DNA from 2 places in the Nodosilinea sp. AN01ver1 genome. Region 1 is predicted to be linked to the other one. Evidence: riboswitches for the same ligand, from Rfam matches in the RefSeq annotation. Region 1 holds a riboswitch; the other holds the start of a gene.
What was found. A riboswitch is a leader RNA that binds a small molecule or an ion and turns the genes downstream of it on or off. The one in region 1 is predicted to bind cobalamin.
Positions count from the first base shown of each region.

Region 1 (7,247 bases):
ATTCAGGGGCTGGTGTTTTATACCCAGATTCCTGGGATGGCCTGGTGGGTTTTAGTTCAAATCATTAGCGGTGCGGCTAGCTGGGGGCTGGGCTGGTCTATTTTGAGTTCTGTTACCCGAGCTATCGGCCATACAACCACCGGGTTGATTTTGACGAGCTCTATTGCGATCGCCACGATGTGGGGTATTTCTGCCACCATGACCGGGATGGTGATGTATCGGTTGCTGGCTCTACGCCATAGCCGCCGTGCGCCATTGCCACCCCCTGAATCATGATCCAGGGCTTCTTCTAACTCGTCAATTATTTCCGGGGCTTGCAAAAACATACAGCGACTCAGTGTCCAGTCTTTACTAGATTATTTGCAGGAGACATCGTCACGGGCTGCCCAATGCCGGGCCAGTGAATCTATTTACGCCTGGTCCGCGATCGCATCAGCTAAGCGCTCCAGTTCTTCCTCCAGGGTATTAGCTGGCATGGTTTCCCCAGCTTGCCGATACCAGTATCGGGCGTTGCTGCTGTCGCCCTCGACCCGATGTAGGTAGGCGTGAATCAGGCAGGCGTTGCGATCGCCGTAGGGCTGTACTAGCTCGTGGGCGGCATCCCACTGCCCTGCTTTGGCCAGGGCTAATGCTCTGGTATGGTCACAGCTCATCATGTGGTCCTCCTTCTTCGGTGACGACGACGCGGCGGCAGGGTTGGGCTTGGTTACGGCAACCGATGGCTTTGCTACACCCTTTACAATTGAATCTGTTATCAAGGGAGAAAGAGCCGTAGCTGTCGGCATCCAGCTGTGTGATACCAACCTCACGGCACGGGTTGCTTGATACCAGCTCAACGCTTTTATCTTCTGTGCATCCCAAGCGAGGTTTTGCAATGGCCTTACCTCTGACCCTGTACCAGCTTTCTGCTCAACCCATTACCCCAGAGTCCTTTGCCCCCTTTGGCCAAGTCATCTTCCCCAGCGCTGACGAAGCTCCCTTTGGCCCTGCCGATGCCCAACTCAAGCTAGATGCTGGCATTCCCCGCTTCTACATCATGACCCTGATGAATCGCGGTATGCAGTTTCGCACCATTACTCAGCACCGGCGCTGCACTCAGTGCCTGGGAGCGCTGGAGGGCAAAGACTGGGTCATAGGGGTAGCGCCGCCGGGGGCAGCAGAGCAGCCCAATCCGCAAGACATCCGTGCCTTTCACATCCCCGGTAATTGCTTCATCAAGCTGGAGGTGGGCACCTGGCACGGCGGGCCGTACTTTGAGCACCCCGCCGTCAGCTTTTACAACCTGGAGCTGAGCGATACGAATATTACTGATCACCACACCTGCAATTTGGCCCAGGAGTTTGGGCTGGAGTTTGAGATTGTGAATGGGTAGATGGGTGGATGGGTAGGCGGGTGAATGGGGAGTTTAGATTTCATTGCTTATCTACCTATCCATTCATTCACTAGCGAGCGATAGCAGCTTCCACTGCCTCAGCCGCCAGGGGAGGAAGAACGTAGGCGGTAGATTTTTTGATGACGGGCGATCGCAGCCCGTAGGGCACCTTACCCATATCAGCCGCAGCGTACTGGCGGCAAAATTCTGCCAGGTCGGGGGCGGCCTGGTGGGGCGACAGGTCGTTGAAGATGAAGGTGAGCTTGCCGGGGGCAGACAGGGCAGCGTTGCAGGCGCGATCGCAGGCGGCCATGCAGCGTACCGGCTGTAAATTAACCGTACCGTCTTCGATCTGGGACGCTAACTGGTCAATCAGGTGCTGGCCCCCGGTGGTGTCTCCCGTCTCAGCAGCGGGGAACTTGCACAGGGCGCAGACAAACAGAGTGGGTTGGGTCATAGGAATTGGCAAAATACGTCAATGGACTGCGCCAGCCATTGTTGTGGCCTCGGCGCGGGCGAAATTTAGGGCTGTTAGGGCTGTGGGGTCAGGCTAAACTCGGCGGCGCGATTGCCCATTTGGCGAAAGCACTCCGGCGGCGGCACGGCCCAGCCCTGCAGGCAGGTAATAGCGGGAGACGAGTCGGCCAGCAGCAGCAAAATGGCGTCCTGAGTCGGGTCGTAGGTGGCAATGGCTTCGTCTAGAGACAGCTGCTGATCGACAGCCAGATCCAAGCTGCCCCAGTAGCTAACCAAACTAGCCTGAGCGACAAAGCCCAGAGTGTAGGCTACAGCGGTGCGGCCCCAGTCCACCGTCGCGGTAGCTCCTGCCACCTCGCACACCACCATGCCCCGGCCCTGGGTTAGAAAACCCTGCCAGGCGGCGTGGCCGATGGGCAACCAATACTCGCGAATAAACAGCGGCTGCCAGTTTCCAGAGCAGCCCTGCCACACACTGTCATGACTTCGCATAGCTCTAACCCGCAGGAGGTTGGGTTAGAGGCGCAATTAAAAAGGGCCCTGAGCTACAACACCCCGGGAGCAAAACTTTATAAGCAGTCATCTGTACCTCGCAGATGGAAAGAAACGTGGGCATCCATCGGCGGGCATTCTGACTGACACAATTTTGAATTTGCGATTTTGGATTTTGGTTTCACGTTCCGCCAAAATCTAAAATTCGAAATCTAAAACCGGCTCACAGCTGCGGGACAGTGGCAGATTTTCACTGCGCTTTCCCCGTTTCCTTTAGCGGCTGATCTCCGCTAAAACCGACAGAGTTGCATACTAGCACTTAGGCCGCAGAAATACGTGCAGCCGGTCTAAATTCTTGACCTACGACAATACTTAATAACTGCGCTAGCGCCCCTGGGGGACATGGCGGCGACGGTAAGCGGCCATATAGACCACATTGTCGCCAGCGCGGTGGTCACCGTGGGCGGCAACTAGCCCAGCCGCTTTGACCTGCTTAGCTAAAGCTACGGGGAGGGTAGAGCCGGGCTCGGGGGGAACCCACAGCTGCTTGAAGCTAACGTTCAGTTCTGCCTCTGGAGCCCAGTCTTGCTGGCGCACCCAGCAGCGATCGCGATCGCACCGAATAACCACAAAGTCTGGCACATGGTCATCCTGCCCCTTGAGGCGCACCCGTGACCCTGGCCGAATTGTTAAGGAAGCCATAGCGCTGCACCTGAAGTAGGCTAGCCGTTATAGATCCAACAATAGTTCATTTGAACTGATTTTTGAACGGGAGATATACAAAAAATTAATTATTGAATTTATTCTAAAATATCGCGCTGAGATTTGGGGTTAACAGTCGGCACCGCCGAGTTAACGCCAGGTTTAGACATTCCCAGGGCTGGCTGCTCTAGGGCTAGTGCCTATGCCAGGCGGTTTGTGACAGACTAAAGACGTCGTCGGCTTTGGTTGTCTATGCCCCTTCAGACTGCCCCGCTACCGCTCGCCAGCGTGCTTCAGCAGCGCCGCGATCGCCTCGCCGAACTGCACCCCCAGCCGGTGCTGCTGTGGTCAGGGCAGGCAGTCGCGCGCAACTTTCCGGCCAATGTTTACCCCTTTCGGGCCAACAGCCATTTCTTGTATTTTGCCGGCCTGCCCCTGGCCAAGGCGGCTATTCACCTGGAGGGGGGCCGACTGACCTTGTTTATGGATGACACCTCCCCGGAGGCGGCCCTGTGGCATGGCCCCACCCCCAGCCGAGACGCCATTGCCGCCGAGATTGGGGCCGCAGCGGCCTACCCCTACGCCCAGGTAGACCACTATCGGGCCGAATCTGCAACACTACCCTTCCAGGCCAAATCTGACTCAGATCGCAGCCAAGCGCTGATAGAAGCCCTGGTCGCCCTCCGGCTGCACCACGACGACGAGGCCCTGGCGCAAATCAAGCGCGCCGCCGCCGTGTCGGTTGCCGCCCACCGGGCCGGAATGGCTGCCACACCCAAAGCCGCCACCGAAGCCGAGGTGCGAGCCGCCATGGAGCAAGTGATTGTGGCCGAGGGCATGACCTGCGCCTACAACAGCATCGTCACCGTCCACGGCGAGGTGCTGCACAACGAGCAATACCACCATGCCCTGGCTGCCGGTGACCTACTGCTGGCCGATATCGGGGCCGAAGCCCCCAGCGGCTGGGCCTCAGATATTACCCGCACCTGGCCGGTGTCGGGACGATTTACCGCCCCCCAGCGAGATATCTACGACGTGGTGCTGGCCGCCCACGATGCCTGCATTGCTGCGGCCCAACCCGGCGTCGAGTACCGCGATCTACATCTGCTCGCCTGCCGCACCCTGGCCGCAGGGCTGGTCGATCTGGGTTTGCTAAAGGGCCACCCCGATAGCCTGGTCGAACAGGACGTCCACGCCCTGTTCTTTCCCCACGGTGTAGGGCATCTGCTGGGTCTAGATGTGCACGATATGGAAGATCTGGGCGACGTGGCGGGGTATGCACCGGGGCGCAGTCGCAGCGATCGCTTTGGCCTGAAGTTTCTGCGGCTCGATCGCCCTCTGGCGGTCAATATGGTAGTCACCATTGAACCGGGGTTTTATCAGGTGCCCGGCATTCTAGGCCCGGCCCGGCAGTCAGGTCGATATAACAACACCGTCAATTGGGAACGACTGCAGGATTTTCAGCAGGTGCGCGGCATTCGTATCGAAGACGACGTACAGATTACCGCCACCGGCTGCACCGTTTTAACCGCCGCGCTGCCCACCCAAGCCGCCGCCGTCGAGGCGTTGGTGAGCGGTGGATAGAACTCCAGGTGAGTGCCGTCTAGCGGTTGCTGGGGTCAGGGGTTAGACTACCTTTATAAAGGTTTAGCCTTTTGCAGGCTATTTCACCCCTCTAGGGGCTGATATGATTGCAGTGAGCAGTTTTTAACCGTTCCCTATGAATTCTGTAAATCTCGCGGCCCAGTCCCAGCCTAACCTCAGGGTTGGCTTAGGTCGAGTACTGGTGGTCGAAGACGAAGAGCTAATTCGAGAAACGGTGGCCCTGGGCTTGGCCGAAGAGGGGTTTGACATTCTAGTGGCCGAAGACGGTCTGACGGCCCTCGATATGCTGGGGGGCACCTCAGTGTCGAGCCGCGCCGATCGCCCCGAAATTAACCTGGTAGTGCTCGACCTGATGCTGCCCGGCATGAACGGGCTGGATCTGTGCCGCCTGCTGCGTCACCAGGGCATTGATGTGCCCATTTTGGTACTCAGCGCTAAGGGCACCGAAACCGACCGGGTGGTAGGTCTGGAAATTGGCGCTGACGACTATCTCAGCAAGCCCTTTGGCATGCGTGAACTGGTGGCCCGCTGTCGGGCACTGCTGCGCCGGCAGCGGGGCAGAGCTACTGCCGAAAAAGACAACGTGCTCAAGTTTGAAGATATTACGCTGCACCCCCAGGAGTGCCGTGTTTTTCTCCAGGGTGCAGAAATTAATCTTTCGCCCAAAGAGTTTAGAATTTTAGAGCTCTTTATGGGGCAGCCTCGGCGGGTTTGGTCGCGCGATCAGATTATTGATCAGGTATGGGGCCACGACTTTATGGGCGACAACAAAACTGTAGATGTTCACATTCGCTGGATTCGCGAAAAGCTGGAGGTTGACCCCAGTCATCCTCAGTATCTCAAAACCGTACGCGGCTTTGGCTACCGTCTGGGCTAGCGCTCGTGTCCTACGCTTTGTTAAGAATGGCTGAGCGGTCACTCCTAAGCGGTTTAACTTCAGCAACAAATAAACCCGTAGCTCAAATTCTCGTTTAGGCTATGGAGGCAGGGGTGCATAACCGGGCTGCGTGCCAGGGTCTAAGTCATGGCCGTTGGCCGTTGAGCTTTACCTGCCAATGCTTTAGACCTGGTGTAACGTCATGCCGCTCACCATTTTAATTGCGGAAGACGACGAAGGCACTCGCCTTTCGCTGTGTGACTATTTAGAGCTTGAGGGCTACTCCGTGCTGATGGCCAGCCACGGTGAAATGGCGCTACAGCAAGTGTTTAGCCATCAGCCTCAGCTGATTATTACCGACGTTGGTATGCCTGGGCTCAACGGCTACGACCTGGTGCAAAAGGTGCGCCAGTTTCCGGCCTTTCGACTGCTGCCGGTTATTTTCCTGACCGCCCACAACCAGATTCAGGATCGGATTAAGGGCTACCAGCTGGGCTGCGATCTATACCTGCCCAAACCCTTTGAGCTGCAGGAGATTGGGGCTATTGTGCGCAACTTGCTGGAGCGATCGCAGCTAATTCAGTCAGCGTGGATTCAGCAGGTGGCGCTGAGCACCGCCCAGCAGCGCGCGCTACAAACCAGTGATGTGCCCTCAGAGGTGCTGACCCAGGCTGTTCCAGAAGCGGCGGTCTCCTGGTCGCCGCCCCCAGTAGATCTGGTGGCGGGCTTCACCGCCCGCGAGCAAGACGTTTTAGCGCTGCTGTCTGACGGGTTGTCGAATGCCCAAATTGGCGATCGCCTGTTCTTAAGCCCTCGCACCGTCGAGAAGTACGTCAGCAGCCTGCTGCGCAAGACCGAAACCAACAATCGCTCCGAGCTGCTGCGGTTTGCGATCAGCCATCACCTGGTGCCCTAATATCCGCAGGTCTTAGGAAGAAGGATTTTTAATCTCGTGAGATAGCCATCTCGGCTGCTTACGGTTAGCCGTTTTGCCCAACCTAAAACGTGGATTAATAAAATCCCTGCTCCTGGCCCCCGGTACACCGCAGGCGCACCAACTCCAAATTATGCTTGTAACACTTCAATCGTGGCGCGTTTTCTAACCTCAATTCTGCTGTTGCTGCTGCCGCTAGCGGGCTGCCGCTTGCCAGCCACCCCCGATTCCCAAGTGGAGCCGCCTGCCGATGTGGCCGAGCCCGCTCAACCCGCTGCCGATACTCTGGTAATTCCGGGGCAGCGGGTTGGTCCTGTGACCGCCGATACCAGCAGGGCCGACTTGGCCGCTTACTATGGCGAGGCCGCCCTTGAAGACGCTCCGATTGCCATGGGAGAAGGTACCACAGCCGCTGGGACGGTCGTAACCCCTGGTTCTGACCAGCAGTTTTCGGTCGTTTGGCAAGATGCTAGCCAAACTCGGCCTCAGCTGATCAAAGACTTTGGCCCCGCCTGGCAAACCCCAGAGGGGCTAGGGGTCGGCATTCCCTACTCAGAGGTGGAAGCTATTTTGGGCGACTTTGCGCTCTACGGTTTTGCCTGGGACTATGGCGGTACCGTAATGCTGGAAGGAAGTCAGCTGGAGTTGTACGACGGCTACCTGCTGCTGCGGCTAGAACCAACGGCGACAGCCATCGAGCAGTACCCCGATGCTTACCAGGCGGTGATGGGTGACCAGCTGTTGGCTAGCGACGACCCTAACCTGGATATACTGCAGCCGTCCATTTA
Region 1 is NZ_JBNXVS010000011.1:130,239-137,485, reverse strand. Features, by position in the region: gene ACQ4N7_RS11600 (hypothetical protein) at 1-276, shown strand, start outside; gene ACQ4N7_RS11595 (hypothetical protein) at 411-653, opposite strand; gene ACQ4N7_RS11590 (ureidoglycolate lyase) at 875-1,372, shown strand; gene ACQ4N7_RS11585 (DUF1636 domain-containing protein) at 1,443-1,829, opposite strand; gene ACQ4N7_RS11580 (hypothetical protein) at 1,904-2,341, opposite strand; cobalamin riboswitch at 2,454-2,657, opposite strand; gene ACQ4N7_RS11575 (hypothetical protein) at 2,726-3,043, opposite strand; gene ACQ4N7_RS11570 (aminopeptidase P family protein) at 3,296-4,627, shown strand; gene ACQ4N7_RS11565 (response regulator transcription factor) at 4,764-5,525, shown strand; gene ACQ4N7_RS11560 (response regulator transcription factor) at 5,728-6,441, shown strand; gene ACQ4N7_RS11555 (hypothetical protein) at 6,613-7,247, shown strand, end outside.

Region 2 (7,247 bases), on a different contig from region 1:
TTAGTGTTGTTTTGGCACCGCCGTGACCTGCGCTTAGGCGACAACGTGGGCTTGAGTGCGGCGCGCGATCGCACCCCCCATGTCACTGGCGTCTTTTGCCTTGACCCCGGCATTTTGCAAAATGGTGACGTGGCCCCGGCGCGAGTGGCCTACATGGTTGGCTGCCTGGAGGCGCTACAAACCGCCTACGCCGAAGCGGGCGGACAGCTCCTGATTCTTCAGGGCGATCCCCGTCAGAAAATTCCGGCTCTAGCCCAGGCGCTGGGGGTCGATGCCATCTACTGGAACCGCGATGTAGAGCCCTACTCGCGCCAGCGCGACACCTGTGTGGCCCAGGCGCTTAAGGACGCGGGCATTGAATTTCACACCACCTTTTGGGATCAGCTGCTGCACGCGCCGGGAGACGTGCGCACCGGGGCGGGCGAGCCCTACAGCGTTTACACGCCCTTCTGGCGCAACTGGATCAAGCAGCCGAAGGCCGAGCCGCTGCCGGCTCCCCCAGGGCTGCAACCCCTCAGCGCCAAGCAAAAAGAGGCGGCGCAAAAAGTAGGCTGTACGGAGCTGCCCAGCGCCGCCGATCTGGGCTTTGGCTGGCAGAACGGGTTTCCGGTAGAGCCGGGAGAGCAAGGGGCGCTGGAGCGGCTGGAGGCTTTTTGCGACGACGATCGCGCCGTTGCCGCCTACGACGAGCAGCGCGACTTTCCCTTTGTTGATGGCACCTCGCGTCTGAGCGCGGCGCTGAAGTTTGGGGCGGTGGGCATTCGCACCGTGTGGGCCACCGCCGATGCCGCCTACAGCCGCTGCCGCAGCGACGAAACCCGCGACAACGTGCGCACCTGGCAGCAGGAGCTGGCCTGGCGCGAGTTTTATCAGCACGTCATGTACTTTTTTCCGGAGCTGGCTGACGGCCCCTACCGAGCGCCCCTCAAAGATTTTCCCTGGATCAACAACGAAGACCACTTTGCCGCCTGGTGCGAGGGGCGCACCGGCTACCCGATTGTGGATGCCGCCATGCGCCAGCTCAACGAGATCGGCTGGATGCACAACCGCTGCCGCATGATTGTGGCCAGCTTTTTGACCAAAGACCTGATTGTCAACTGGCAGTGGGGCGAGAAATATTTTATGCAGCACCTGGTAGATGGCGATCTGTCGGCCAACAACGGCGGCTGGCAGTGGAGCGCCTCCAGCGGCATGGATCCTAAACCGCTGCGAATTTTCAACCCGGCCAGCCAGGCCCAGAAGTATGACGCGGAGGCCGAATACATTCGCCAGTGGGTGCCCGAACTCAGATCGCTGGATACCGGAGCCCTGGTGACGGGGAAGATTGCGGAGCGCGATCGCGGTGACTACCCGGCCCCCATTGTCGACCACAAGACCCAGCAGGCCCTATTCAAAGACAAGTACAAAGCCCAAAAGGCCTGAGCCTGTGCCGGGGCGATCGCCTATCGCCGCCGCCTGGGGCGCACAATGCTAAACAACAGCCACAGGCCAAAGAAGCTGGCCGCCGCGAATAAAACAATGCTGAGAATTTGCCCCTGGGGCGACTGACGGCCCGTGGCCACGATCGCTGCTCCCACGATTAAAGCGGCCACCACAATGCTAAACGACTGCCGCGTAGAGGCCTCGTCGAGGCTGCGGCGCAGGTCGTCAACTCCCTGAATCTTGAGGTTGAAGGTGAGCTGCTCTGAACTGAGGCGATCGAGCAAAAAGCCCACCTGGCGCGGCGAACTCAGCGACAGGTTGCGAAATTCTAGCCCCGTGCGCAGCAGCGCCAGCAGTGGATCGTCGCCGACTAGCTGCTGCCGAAACAAGTCGGCCATCAGCGGGCGCACTTCGTCTATCAGGTTCACGCCCGGATTGAACTGGCGAGCCGCCCCCTCCAGGTTGGCCAGCGATTTGGTAAACAGCCCCACATTGGCGGGCCAGCGCAGGTTGTTGCGAATGCCCGCCGCCAAAATTTCGCCAAAAATTTCGGCGGTGTTAATCTGCTCCAGGCTGAGGCCGTAGTAGCGGCCCAGCAGCCGGGTGTAGTCGCTCTCCAGCCGAGCCAGGTTAACCGGCTTCAGCGGTTCGGCCAGCTGCAACGTGAGCTGGGCGCAGCGCTGGGCATCGCAGTTGACAATGGCCAGCACCATCTCGGTCATGGTGGTGCGGGTGCGCGGATCCATGTGGCCCATCATGCCGCAGTCCAGCAGGGCCAGGCGACCATCCACCAGGTAAAAAATGTTGCCGGGGTGAGGGTCGGCGTGAAAGAAGCCATCGACAAAATACTGTTTAAAGAAGGCCCGAAACAGCAGTGTCGTGGCTTTTGCCCGCAGCCCCACGCTGTCGCTGTGGAGATCTTCGGCCCGCAGGTCGGCCTTGAGCAGGGGGACACCCTCCAGCCACTCCATCGCCATAATTTTGGAGTTGGTGAGTTCCCAGTAGATTTCTGGCACAATCAGCTGGCCAGCGTCGTACCAGGCGCTTTTGGAGAGGTTGAGCCGCAGCTGATCGGTATAGGTCGCCTCAGTGGTGAAGTCGAGTTCGGCGTTGAGGGCGTCGGCAAATTCTTCGGCCAGCTCGACGACGTTGTAGCGCTGGCCAAACTGGGTCGCCGACACCAGTCGAGCAATGTCGCGAATTAACGTCATGTCGCGCTCGACCTGGCGCTCAATGCCGGGGCGCTGCACCTTGAGGGCCACCTGACGGCCATCCTTCAGTACAGCCTTGTGGGTTTGGGCGATCGAACCCGCCGCGATCGCGTGGTACTCCAGCCGCTCAAACAGCTCCTCCGGAGCAGCCGCCAGGGACTGGCGAATGTGAATTTCGATTTCTTTGGGGTCTACAGCCGGAACCGTGCTCTGGAGGCTGCTGAGTTCTTCAATGTAGGCCGGGGGCATGAGGTCGGGGCGGGTGCTCAAGAGCTGACCCAGCTTGACGTACACCGGCCCCAGGTCTGTCAAAATGTTGCGCAGCACGGCGGGGGGGGGCAGCTCGGGCTCGTCGGCTTGGCCCCCTACCAGCAGCCGTCGCATGTAGTCCCAGCCGTGGCTCAGCACGACTTCGACGATCTCTCTTTGCCGAGCCAAACGAGACGATGAAACCATTGCAAACTGAGATACAGATGGATTGATGCTAACGCAATCACGTTAAGGCTTTGTCGCTAACGACTTAACCCGGCTGGCCTGTTCCGGTGACTATTGATAAACCTGCGGCAGGACGGCCTGCCCCCGGTGCTATGATGCTTGGGCGCTATCGGTTCCGGTGGGGATCAGCCACCGGAGGCAACGGGGAAAGTGCAGTGTAAGCCTGCCGCTGTCCCGCAGCTGTGAGGTCGTTTTTGCATTTGGCGAAATATTCCGTTAAACACAAAAACGACCGAGCCAGAACGCCCGCCGATCGCATCTCTGTTTTTCGTCGTTCTTCTTTCGTCTGCGAGGTACGGATGAATTATTGCTTTGCTGCCCTGAGATCAGTCGGGGCTGGTTTACGGTCGAATCTGGTCGGTCGTGGCACTGTGGGGGCAATTGCGGCCCTACTGCTGCTGCCGCTGCCCAGTCTGGCCCACCACCCGCTGGGTGGACGGGTGCCCGTCACCTTTGCCGAGGGCTTTTTGTCGGGCCTGGGGCACCCCGTGATTGGGCTTGACCACCTGGCTTTTGTGGTGGCGCTAGGTTTACTGGCGGCGGTCAGCGCCTGGGGCATCGCGATCCCCGTAGTTTTTGTGCTGACGGCTATGGTCGGCACGGGGCTGCACCTGGCCGAAGTCACGCTACCGGCGGCGGAACTGGCGATCGCTGGCTCGGTGCTGGGGTTTGGCCTGCTGCTGGCGCTCAAAAATCGACCCCAGAGCGCGGTAATTGCCGGACTGGCGGCGATCGCCGGGCTGTTCCACGGCTTTGCCTACGGTGAGGCCATTTTTGGCGCTCAAACCATGCCGCTGGTGGCCTATTTAGCGGGTTTCACGACAATTCAGCTGACGATCGCGATCGCGGCCTTTTGGATTGGCCGACAGCTGACCCAGCGCACGAACCCCGTCTTTGTGCAGCGCGCTGGCCTGGTAATTTGCGGTATTGGCGCTGCGTTTTTAGCCACAACGCTGCTAGAAACCGTCTTGCCCGTGTAGATTCCCCCCTGTGGGTCCATCTCTAGCCATCTGGGGCAAACACCGTTTGCCCCAGCCAACGTTCGTCAGGCAGAATGCCGTCTTACAAAATGCGGATCTGGCGCAAATCCCTGCTGTCTAGCTCCGCAGGGTGACGCCGAACTGCTTTTCTAGGGCGGCGCGCACTTTTTGGTGAACCGGGTCGACCGCATCGTCGGTGAGCGTTTTCTCTGGGGAGCGATAGACCAGGCGAAAGGCAAGACTGCGCTGGCCCTCGGGCACGCTTGTGCCCCGGTACTCGTCGAACAGATCCACCGACTCCAGCAGTTTGCCTCCGGCTTTGGTCATGGCGCTGGTCAGCTCGGCTACCGCTACCCCTAGAGGGGCATAGAAGGCGAGGTCGCGATCGCTGGCCGGAAAGGTAGAGTAGGCCGCATACTTGACCGACTTTTGCAGCACTGGCACCAGGCAGGTCTCCAGGGCCGACCAGTTGAGCTGAAACACATACACCTCAGCGGGCAGCTGACGCTGCTGGCGCAGCTGGGGGTGGAGCTGACCAAAGCGGCCCAGCTCTAGCCGTCCCCGCACCCACAGCGATGCGGTGCGACCGGGGTGAAAGCGCGGGTCGGTGCTGTCGGGGCGATAGTCAACCGCCAGCCCCAGTCGACGAAATACGCTGTCTAACCGGCCCTTGGCTTCGTACCAGGTGAGGGGCTGCTCTTGTCCACTGGTAGGCCACTGGCTCGATCGCCCGTCGCCGCCAACAATGCCGCCCACCGCCTCGGCTTCGTGAATGCCCGCCTCGTCCTGCCAGAAAATGTGGCCGATCTCAAAGCCGTTGAGGGGGCCGTTGCTCTGGTTGAGGTTAAAGGCGTAGGCCTCGATCAGACCGTCAATTAAATCCTGCCGCAGAGCCGAATATTCAGGAAAGAGGGGGTTGGCCAGGGTGACCTGGCGATCGCTGGTGGGCTTGGTCAACGAGTAGTGCAGCAGCTCGGTCAGCCCCGCCGCCCGAAAGGCCTCCCGCAGCCGTCGACGCAGGGCGGCCTCTACCGAGAGGTAGCCGCCTACCGCCTTTTGGGGCAGGGTGTCGGCGAAGTGGTTGTAGCCGTAGAGGCGAGCAATCTCTTCAATTAAATCGATCTCGCGCTCCAGATCGCGGTAGCGGTAGGCGGGCACCGTCACGGCCCACACGCCTGCGTTGTCGGTTGGAAACACCTGACAGCCCAGCGTCTCCAGCAGCTGCTGAATCGTTCCTGGCGGCAAGTCTTGAGGCGCTTGACCCAAATTGACCACCTGACCCAGCAGCTGAGTCACCCGGCTCAGCCGCAGGGTCAGCACCCGCTCGGGAATCGTGGCCCCAAGGGCCGTGGTAGCTACCGTTTGGGCGACCACGGTGGCCCCGGCCAGCTCCTGAAGCAGCTGCAGGGCGCGATCGCAGGCCAGCCCCAGCTCAGCCGGGTTAACGCCGCGCTCGTAGCGAGCCGAGGCCTCGGTGCGCAACCCCTGACTGCGGGCCGATTTGCGGATCGCCGCCGCGTCAAAAAAGGCGGCCTCTAGCAGAACGGCCTGGGTGCCGTCGTGGACTTCGGTGGCTTCACCACCCATCACCCCGGCCAGGGCGACGGGCTGATCGCTGGCGGTAATCAGCAGCGTTTCGGGCTGCAGCTGGCGCTTTTGGCTGTCCAGCGTCACCAGGGTTTCGCCGGGCTGGGCGTAGCGAACCCCTAGAGCTAGCCCAGCATCGGTAGTGGGTAGGCGATCGCGATCGAAGGCGTGCAGCGGTTGCCCCCACTCCAGCAGCACGTAGTTGGTGATATCCACCACGTTATTAATCGGGCGGGTGCCCGCCGCCACCAGGCGCTGCTGCAGCCACTGGGGAGACGGCCCCAGCTGAATATTCTCCAGCATCGTACCGATGTAGATCGGGCAGGCTTTCTCATCGGTCAGCGCGATCGCCGGAGCCGCCTTACTCTTGGGCACCGTCGGCGGTTGGATAACGGGCAGCCGCAGGGTTGCCCCCGTAATGGCCGCCACTTCGCGGGCAATGCCGACCATACTCAGGGCATCGGCCCGGTTGGCGGTGGAGGTGACATCTAAAATAACGTCGTCGAGACCCAGCAGAGGGCGTACATCCTGCCCCAGCTCCAGCCCATCGACCTCAAAAATATGAATGCCCTCCGAATCCTTCGCCAGGCCCAGCTCGGCCAGGGAGCAGATCATGCCCTCTGAGGGCACCCCGCGCAGCTTGCGAGGTTTAATGGTGAGATCGACCACCGGCAGATGCGTGTCCACCGTCGCCACCGCCACATAGATATCGGCGCGCACATTGGCGGCTCCGCACACTATAGTTGACCTATCGGCCTGGCCAATATCCACCACACAAACGCTGAGCTTATCGGCATCGGGGTGCGGGGTGCGATCTACCACTCGACCGACCACCACACCATCGGCCCAGGTGCGTCTATCTTCAATGTCTTCTACCTCAAAGCCTGCCATCGTCAGGGCATCGGCTAGCGCTTGGGGAGAAAGCTGGATAGTGACGTATTCGTTGAGCCAGTTGAGAGATATGCGCATGGTGGGGCTGGTTTGACCGTTAAAAAAGCTAACGCTGTAGTGTAAATCTCATTCAAGTTCAGGAGTAGAGTTCTGCTGGTGAGAAGACTACAGATCCTGAGCTGGACTTGATATATTGCCCAAACATTCTACCCCGTGGGCATTGCATCTACCCAGGGGCAACCCCGTCCGACATCCCACTGGCCCATAAAGGCGTACGGGGATCAAGGGTTCATCGATTTTTTACATTTCACCGCTATTTTGGCCGGAAGTATATATCCCTGTGGGTGAATGCTATAACCCCTCTCTGAAAGAGGGAACAATTGGGGTAATGTGGCAATACCGCATGGGACCGGCCCTCATAACTCCTGCTTTGTGGGTGTTGTGGCTTCCCATCTAAACTGCCCCGCTGCTGGTTAACTCAACCCCAGGCGTGGTCTTCGGGCCTCGTCTAGATATCCACCATCCTGGGCCGCATGAGCTACTGCATTCAACCCGACTGTTCAAAACCCAAAAACCCCCCCACGCTCAGCCATTGTCAAAACTGCGGGGCAGAGCTGCTGCTGCGGGGCCGTTATCGAATGATTCGCGCCCTGGGTCGGGG
Region 2 is NZ_JBNXVS010000034.1:4,716-11,962, reverse strand. Features, by position in the region: gene ACQ4N7_RS21330 (FAD-binding domain-containing protein) at 1-1,422, shown strand, start outside; gene ACQ4N7_RS21325 (ABC1 kinase family protein) at 1,443-3,089, opposite strand; cobalamin riboswitch at 3,222-3,396, shown strand; gene ACQ4N7_RS21320 (HupE/UreJ family protein) at 3,500-4,108, shown strand; gene pheT (phenylalanine--tRNA ligase subunit beta) at 4,226-6,664, opposite strand; gene ACQ4N7_RS21310 (protein kinase domain-containing protein) at 7,120-7,247, shown strand, end outside.
Region 2: linked by a shared signal. The riboswitch ahead of ACQ4N7_RS21320 (HupE/UreJ family protein) and the one ahead of ACQ4N7_RS11580 (hypothetical protein) in region 1 are both predicted to bind cobalamin.